4 regions of the Lactobacillus sp. ESL0785 genome follow, and region 1 is predicted to be linked to each of the others. Evidence: predicted binding sites of a transcription regulator. Region 1 holds the regulator's gene; each other region holds the start of a gene.
What was found. The regulator HrcA, encoded in region 1, represses chaperone genes, less so after heat shock. The targets are predictions, from matches to a motif close to TTAGCACTCNNNNNNNNNGAGTGCTAA.
Positions count from the first base shown of each region.

Region 1 (2,209 bases):
TCAAACCTTTTTGGCTTTGATCAAGAAGCCTATGATCAAAAGATGATTATTAAGTGGTATAAGTATACACGTGGTGAAATTAAGTTTGCAGATCTTGCTGGATTAAAAAAGCAAATGATGCAAGATAAAGCTGAAATTAAGGCTTATTTTGCTAATAAATAAAGTTCTTCTCTACACTAAAAGTAGGTGGGACTTTTTATTTTCAAAAAATGTAAATATTTGTTAGCACTCGGCTTGACATTCTGCTAAAACCTAGTATCATAATAATTGTTAGCACAAAAGATATGAGAGTGCTAAAAGTGAGGGCGATATTTATGTTGACCGAGCGTCAAGAACTTATTTTAAAAACCATTATTAATGATTTTACGCAGACACATGATCCTGTGGGCTCAAAGACTGTAATGAACCAGCTACCAATTAAAGTATCAAGTGCAACTATTCGTAACGAAATGGCTGTGTTAGAAGATCAGGGGTTGATTGAGAAGACGCATTCTTCTAGTGGTCGTGTTCCTTCAAGTGATGGCTATCGTTACTACCTTGATAATTTGGTAGAACCGCTGCAAATACCAGAATCTGTTTATAATAAAATCATCAACAAACTTGATCGACCTTTTCATCAAGTTAATGAAATTGTACAGGAAGCTGCTAAAATTTTATCAGATTTGACTAATTATACAGCATTTGCTGAGGGACCGGAGAGTCGCAATGTTACGGTAACGGGCTTTCGCATTGTTCCCCTGTTTAGCAGGCAGGTGATGGCAATCTTAGTTACAAGTGACGGTAATATTCAGAATCAAGTTTATAATTTGCCACATAACGTGCATGGTGATGAAATTGAAAAAGCGGTACGCATGATCAATGATGAATTGGTTGGCAAAAGCTTAAATCAAATTACGCCGGATTTGCTCAAGCAGTCATTAGGTCAAAATGCTAGTAACAAGCATGCTAGTGAATTTATTGACTTGGTGGAAGACGTTATTAATGATGCTGCTAGTGAACAAATGTATGTTGATGGCCAGATTAATTTACTTAATAATACTTCAACTAATGATGTTACTAATTTACGTTCATTGTATGAATTAGTTGATCATGACGATTTAATTTCTAATCTGGTTGACTATGGTAATGCGTCTGAAAATGGCAGGTTTCCGGTTCGCGTTAGTTTAGGATCAGAATTGCCCAATGAACTGTTGAAAGATTATAGTTTGTTGACTGCAGAATATAGTGTTGGTTCTCATGGTAAAGGTGTAATTGCCTTGCTGGGACCGACTAATATGCCATATTCACAAGTGATTGGTTTGCTTGAATACTTTAGAAATGAGCTAGCCAAAAAGTTGCTTGAATATTATGGTCGATTTAAATAAAGGAGGTTAGCCGTGAGTAAGGAAGATTTTCCCAGTGAAAAAGATTTAGATCAAGAAGAAGCGACTACCAAAAAGTCAAAAGAAAAAGCTGAACCACAAAAGGCAAGTGCTGCTTCTAAAAAAGAAGAACAATCACCTGAGCAAAAACTTCAAGAAGAATTAACTAAGGCGCAAGCTGATAGTAAAGATTTTGAAGATAAATATTTGCGCAGCCAAGCAGAAATGCAAAATATGCAAAACCGTTATAATAAAGAACGGGCACAATTAATTAAATATGAATCACAATCTTTGGCTAAGGATGTTTTGCCTGCAATGGACAATTTAGAGCGTGCTTTAGCCACTAAGGCTGATGATGATGTTTCTAAGCAATTAAAAAAGGGTGTACAAATGACCCTTGATGCACTTGTAAAGGCTATGAAAGATCACGGAATTAGTGAGATTGAGGCTGAAGGTGTTAAATTTGATCCGACATTACATCAGGCTGTGCAAACAGTTGCTGCAAGTAGTGATGATCAAAAGGACCACGTTGTTCAAGTTTTACAAAAAGGATATCAATATAAAGACCGTACATTAAGACCAGCAATGGTTGTTGTTGCACAGTAATGAAAGGATGTTAATTAATGTCAAAAGTTATCGGAATTGACCTCGGAACTACTAACTCAGCAGTTGCCGTTCTTGAAGGTAAAGAACCAAAGATTATTACTAACCCAGAAGGTAATCGGACTACACCATCAGTAGTTGCTTTTAAAGATGGTGAAATTCAAGTTGGTGAAGTTGCTAAACGTCAAGCAATTACTAACCCGAATACAGTTATTTCAATTAAGCGGCACATGGGTGAAGCTGAT
Region 1 covers NZ_CP113916.1:992,426-994,634, reverse strand. Annotated here, with positions in the region: gene ribF (riboflavin biosynthesis protein RibF) at 1-162, shown strand, start outside; gene hrcA (heat-inducible transcriptional repressor HrcA) at 315-1,364, shown strand; gene grpE (nucleotide exchange factor GrpE) at 1,377-1,967, shown strand; gene dnaK (molecular chaperone DnaK) at 1,985-2,209, shown strand, end outside.

Region 2 (2,209 bases), 650 kb from region 1:
TTGGTAAAAATCAACGCTCAACGGTTGCAACGTACACTGATATTATGACGAATTTACGTAAGTTATTTGCTAAGCAGCCGTTAGCTAAAAAACTGCAATATCGAGCAGCGCATTTTTCGTATAATAATAAAGAAGGTGCATGTCCTGCTTGTGGTGGTACTGGAGTAATCGCACTAGATATTCAATATTTACCTGATATGGTAGAAACTTGTTCGACTTGTGGCGGGCAGCGCTATAATTCTGACGTATTACGGGTAAAGTGGCATGGCTTAAGTATTGCTGATGTTCTGGCTTTTTCTGTTGATGAGGTTCTTGAGCAAGAATTATTTGCCAAAATACCAGCAATTCAGAAAACCATTGTGACTTTGCATGATATGAGCTTGGGCTACTTGCATTTGGGTGAATCAACGCCAGCTCTATCTGGTGGTGAGGCGCAACGTTTAAAGTTAACTAGTCATTTGCATCGCAGACAGACAGGGAGTTTATTTGTTTTTGATGAGCCAACAGTTGGCTTGCATCCATATGATGTTCGCAACTTATTAGGAGTTTTTCAAAAATTATTAGCTAAACAAGCAACAATTATTACAATTACTCATGATCTAGATATTATGGCTAATAGTGATTATATGATTGACATGGGGCCACGTGGTGGTAAGCAAGGTGGCCAAATTATTGCCTGTGGGTTACCTGTGGATATCTCGAAAAATACCAGCAGTTTAACGGCTAAATATTTGCAAGCACATTATCATCTATACCAAAAGTAAATTAAAATACTATACAAAGCATTGATAAATCAATGCTTTTTGTTTACTAAAAGAAAATAGGTAAATTGTGGAAAAATGAGTTAAATAATTTGCTATTTGTGGATAACCTGCTATACTTTGGGATGTAAACAAGTTAGCACTCGAATGATTAGAGTGCTAATTGATGACGAAAAACTACAATAAGGGGTGTTAATAAATGGCATACTTTGATAATGATTTTGACAATTTATTTAACGAATTAAACAGTTCTTTCTTTGGTAATCAGGATGATCATAATAATGGAGCAGTTCCTATCCATTATTCTGGCAGTATGAATTTTTCACCGCAGAATTTTAACGGTCAGGCTCAAGCAGTGCAGCCAAATGCTCAAAAAGAAAAGCCGATTGGTGTGGATTTGGTCGAACAAGCGAAGAATAATAAGTATGATCCGGTAATTGGTCGTGATGAACAAATTCAGGAAGTAATCGAAATTCTGAGTCGGCGTAAGAAGAATAATCCTGTACTTGTTGGTCCCGCTGGTGTTGGTAAAACAGCAATTGTTGAAGGCTTAGCCCAAAGAATTGCAAGCGGCAATGTTCCAGACAAAATGAAAGACAAGCACATCATTGAAGTTAATGTTAATGATATGGTTGCTGGTTCTAGCTTACGTGGTAGTTTTGAAGAACGGCTCAAGAAGGTAATTGATCAAGCGAAAAAAGACCCGAATATTATCTTGTTTATTGATGAATTACATAATATTGTTGGCGCTGGTTCAACAGATTCTGAAAATAACAGCGGGGATGCTGCTAATATCTTGAAACCAGCCTTAGCAAGTGGTGACCTGAACTTAATTGGGGCAACAACAACAGGTGAATACCGCAGAATTGAAAATGATGCTGCATTAGCACGGCGGTTCCAACCAGTCCAGGTTCCAGAACCATCAGCTGATGTGACAGTTAAAATTTTACAAGGACTTAAAAAGAAATATGAGGACTATCATCATGTTAAATATGATGATAGTGCATTGCGTTTAGCAGTTGAATTATCGCAACGGTATATTCAAGGTCGGCATTTACCGGATAAAGCAATTGATTTAATGGATGAAGCTGGTGCTAAAAAAGGCTTGGATACTGTGCCTGAAGACGAAGCTAGCTTGCAGGAGCGCATTGCTAAATTAGAAAAAGAAAAGAAGGCTGCTGCTGAAAAAGAAGATTATGCCAAGGCTGACACTTTAAAGAAGCAAATTAAGGAATTAACAGACAAAAAAGATCACGTTCACGATGTTGCTTCACCGCGGGTTACGGATCAGGATATTTATGCTTTAATTGAAGCTAAAACTAAGATCCCAATGAGTGAATTACATGCAAGCGAGGGCCAACACAATATTGATTTGGCTAAACACCTGAAGGAAGCTGTCATCGATCAAGATAATGCAATTGACATTATTACCGATGCGATTGCGCGTA
Region 2 covers NZ_CP113916.1:1,643,951-1,646,159, reverse strand. Annotated here, with positions in the region: gene OZY43_RS07800 (AAA family ATPase) at 1-764, shown strand, start outside; gene OZY43_RS07795 (ATP-dependent Clp protease ATP-binding subunit) at 961-2,209, shown strand, end outside.
Region 2: the regulator HrcA is predicted to act here: its motif matches at 898-924, upstream of OZY43_RS07795 (ATP-dependent Clp protease ATP-binding subunit).

Region 3 (2,209 bases), 430 kb from region 1:
GCCATTACTCGCTTAGACACATCGCGTACATCAGCAGCACGTTGTTGCATATAAGCGTTATCAGTCATACCTTCAAAAATCGCAATAAATTTTTGTGCAGTTTCATCAAGAGCAGCTTCGCTATTAACTTGTTGATCCTTGATTTCAGTTTCAATGGCACCAGTAAATTCAGGGTCATTCAAAATCATTAAATGAGCTTCAAAAACTTGAGCTTCATCCTCGCCTAAACTCTTCTTGGCACGATCACGAATTGCCTCAACTTCTTTAGTTGAAGCCGCAATTGCCTTTTTAAAACGAGCCAATTCACTATCAGCATCACTGACAGTAGTCTTTGTAAAAGAAAGATCTGGTTCTACCAAGAGATAGGCTGGAGCAACAGCAATCCCGTCACTAGCAGCAATTCCTTTTAAAGTCTTGGTCATTATTCAGCTAAGCCCTCTTTTTTCATTGTGTCAGAAATAGCACTGATTGCATCTTTTTCGTCATCACCATCAGCAGTGATTGTAACATCTGCACCCTTACCGACACCAAGTGACATAACGCCCATGATTGACTTCAAATTAACTGACTTGCCGTTATATTCCAAGTTAATATCTGAACCAAACTTAGAAGCAGCCTGTACTAAAAGTGTGGCTGGACGAGCATGAATACCTGTTTCTGCAACAACATGAAAATCGCGTTTCTCCATTATAATTATCTCCTTTAATATTGAAAAATCAAAACGGTAGTAAATACCTATTCGAGTATTAGACTATCATTTTTTTGTGAATTAGACAACATAAATGTAACAGTTTACATCATTAATTTTCAGACTTTGACTGTGAATAAATAATTTTCCCACCACGTAAAGCCCGACCTGTGATATTTTGTCGTTTACCAAAAGCTCGCAACGCTGCCTGAAAATCAAAGGCATCCTTAGGTTCAACAATATACTGCTCAAGCTCACCGTTGACAAGTTGTTCAAGAATTTTTTGATAATTCAATAATTTCACCATCTTTTTAAATTTATGTTAAAAATTCCACTTAAATTAAAATCTTACATTAAAGTTTCTCTTTAAGTCTTTTTATCATAATCCAAAATTTACTAAAATTGAAATTGCAGCCCTTACGCAGTTGCTTACAAAAAATAAGTTTTTAAGTTTTAGCACTTGATTATTGAGAGTGCTAATTATATAATTTAGTAAACTTGAAATGAAAGGCGGTAAATATAATTGCTTTGTCAAAACTGTCAAAAGCGGCCTGCTTCCATTCACCTCTATGCAAAGGTTAATGGTCAAAGCCGTGAAATTAATTTATGTGGACAATGTTATCAAGAACTTAAACAACAAGGAAATATTAATATGAATAATGACAACAATGGTTTCTTCGGCGACTTTGATGATTTATTTAATAATCTAGGCGGAAATAACGCTGCGTTTAACAATGCTGGTCAAGGCGGTCAAGGTCAACCACGGATGAGTAACGGCGGTTCTGGTCATGGCGGCAATCACAGCTTACTTGACCAATATGGTACTGACCTAACAGCCCTAGCCAAAAAAGGTAAGATTGATCCGGTAATTGGCCGTGACAAGGAGATCGCCCGCGTAATTGAGATTTTAAATAGAAGAACTAAGAATAATCCGGTATTAATTGGTGAAGCCGGTGTAGGTAAAACAGCAGTTGTTGAAGGCTTAGCTCAACAAATTGTTGATGGTTCTGTCCCCGCTAAACTACAGGATAAACGCATCATTTCTTTAAATGTCGTTTCACTTGTTCAAGGTACTGGTATTCGTGGCCAATTCGAGCAGCGGATGCAACAATTAATTAAAGAATTACAACAGCATGACGATATTATTTTATTCATTGATGAAATTCACGAAATTGTTGGTGCAGGTAATGCTGAAGGCGGTATGGATGCCGGTAATATCATTAAGCCAGCCTTAGCTCGCGGTGATTTACAACTAGTCGGTGCAACTACCTTAAAAGAATATCGGGAAATTGAAAAAGATTCTGCTCTAGCCCGACGGTTTCAACCAGTTGACGTTAAAGAGCCTTCAGTTGCCGAAACGATCCGTATTTTAAAGGGTATTCAGAAGCGGTATGAAGACTACCACCATGTTCATTATACTGATGATGCAATCAAGGCAGCAGCAGAATTGTCTGAGCGTTATATCCAAGACCGGTTTTTACCAGACAAGGCCATCGATCTCCTTGACGAAGCCGGTTCAAG
Region 3 covers NZ_CP113916.1:558,448-560,656, reverse strand. Annotated here, with positions in the region: gene ptsP (phosphoenolpyruvate--protein phosphotransferase) at 1-422, opposite strand, end outside; gene OZY43_RS02795 (phosphocarrier protein HPr) at 422-688, opposite strand; gene OZY43_RS02790 (hypothetical protein) at 801-983, opposite strand; gene OZY43_RS02785 (ATP-dependent Clp protease ATP-binding subunit) at 1,212-2,209, shown strand, end outside.
Region 3: the regulator HrcA is predicted to act here: its motif matches at 1,142-1,168, upstream of OZY43_RS02785 (ATP-dependent Clp protease ATP-binding subunit).

Region 4 (2,209 bases), 440 kb from region 1:
ATAGCACTTGCAAAAGATTGAGAATATCTAAATTTAACTATTTTGGCGCACAAGCAATATTTTTTGCGGATTTATCAGCACTTGCATATTGCTTCACTGATTATTCAATTTTAATAATTGTTACCTGATAATTACCTGCAGGAGCTGCCACCGTGACTTGAGTTCCAACCTGCTTTTTCATAATTGCTTGTCCTAATGGAGAATCAAACGCTACCTTGCCTCTTGCCAAATCAGCTTCCATTCGGCCAACAATCTGATATTCTTCAGTTATCTCATCATCGGCAAACTTCAATGTCACTCGGTTGCCTAAGTCGACCTTGCCGTCATCCTGCTTTTTAACAATTTCCGCATACTTTAATTGCTTATCAAGATAACGCAAGCGACTTTGTAAATGACCCAAATCACGTTTGGCCTCTGTATACTCGGTATTCTCAGATAAATCACCCATACTTCGTGCTTCCTGCAAAATTTTAATTCGCCGCGGGCGCTCTTTTTTCAATTGTGCAATTTCATCCTTAATTTTCTGATAACCTTTTGGTGTCATTTTTTGATAATAAACCATCGTTAATTGTCTCCCTCATATTTTTTGCTAAAATTATCCACAAGCAAAATCACTGATAACAGCAACATTTTCTTCTCTAAATTAGCACTCTAAAATTAAGAGTGCTAAATATTTTATTTTTTCAAATATGCCTACTATAATAATCAGTGTAAGGAAGAAATGAAAGTCTTCTCTACAAATAATTTAATTTTTGAAAGGAAGTTTTTACTATGGCACAAGATTTAACGAATCGTCGTAATGACTTATTTGACGCAATGAATGATTGGTTTGACCTTCCACAGAAATTTTTTGATAATAACGAAATGGCAAAATTAATGCAGGCTGATGTTGTTGAAAACGACAAGAACTATGTTGTCAAGGTTGATATGCCTGGCATGGATAAAGAAAAGATTAATTTAAACTATAATAATGGGGTTTTGAGCGTTTCCGGCTCAAGAAAATCATTTAAAGATTTATCAAAAGATAGCAGCATTATCCACCGTGAAAGAAGTGTAGGTCACATTTCCCGCAGCTTTAGATTACCAAATGTAGTTGCAAGTGAGATTCATGCAAAGTATGATAATGGTGTATTGACTATCACTCTGCCAAAGCAAACTGCTAAGACCAGTGATAACTCGATTCAAATCGATTAACTTATTATTATACTTGCAGGAAGTCTCAGATAAGTTGCCAATACAAGTAATTCTCTAAAACGAGTTCAGCTATTGAACTCGTTTTTCTTTTGGGATAAAATATTTATTAAACAAAAATTAAAAAGGGAGAATTACGCAATGAGTCATCAACTTACAACTCAAGAATTAGAAAAATATGCTGCTGCTTTCAATCAAGAACCTAAAAATCAAGTTATTGCCCGAGCAACCCAAAAAAGTGGTATTTTTGCTGCTTCATATAACGACCAGCAAGTTGCTAACGATTTAAACCGTGTCTTTTCAACTGAATTAAATATCGGTAAAGTCACAGCACAGAAACATTCAGGACGTTGCTGGGAATTTGCAGCATTGAATGTTCTACGGCATTATTTTGCCCGCAAGTATCAGATTAAGGATTTTACTTTTTCACAAAGTTATAATTTTTTCTGGGATAAAATTGAGCGGGCCAACATTTTTTATAACCATATCATCGCAACTGCCGACCAATCACTAGATTCACGTACAGTTCGCAAATATCTTGCTAGTGCTGGTCAAGATGGTGGACACTGGCAATTAGCCGCAGCACTTGTTCAAAAATATGGTGTGGTACCAAGTTATGCCATGCCAGAAAGTTTTAACGCTAATAATACTGATGGTTTACAAATGGCTCTTGGTAAAAAGATGCGTAAGGATGCCCTCGTTTTACGTAAATTAAAGCAGGCTGGTCAAGACGATGAAGTTGCTCAAGCTCAAGAACAATTTTTGAGTGAGATTTACCGTATGACCGCTATTGCCGTTGGCGAACCACCTAAGAAATTTGATCTTGAATTCCGCGATGATCATGGCAAATATTATTTAGATAAAGAGTTAACGCCGCAAACTTTCTTGCACAAATATCTGGGTGACCTTGATGTAAATGATTATGTTGTTTTAACCAATTCACCTAACCATGAATATGGTAAACTTTATGGCTATTCTGCTGACAACAACATTGCCGGACTTTGTGAAATTAAACTAC
Region 4 covers NZ_CP113916.1:1,428,968-1,431,176, forward strand. Annotated here, with positions in the region: gene greA (transcription elongation factor GreA) at 101-562, opposite strand; gene OZY43_RS06860 (Hsp20/alpha crystallin family protein) at 772-1,194, shown strand; gene OZY43_RS06865 (C1 family peptidase) at 1,333-2,209, shown strand, end outside.
Region 4: the regulator HrcA is predicted to act here: its motif matches at 644-670, upstream of OZY43_RS06860 (Hsp20/alpha crystallin family protein).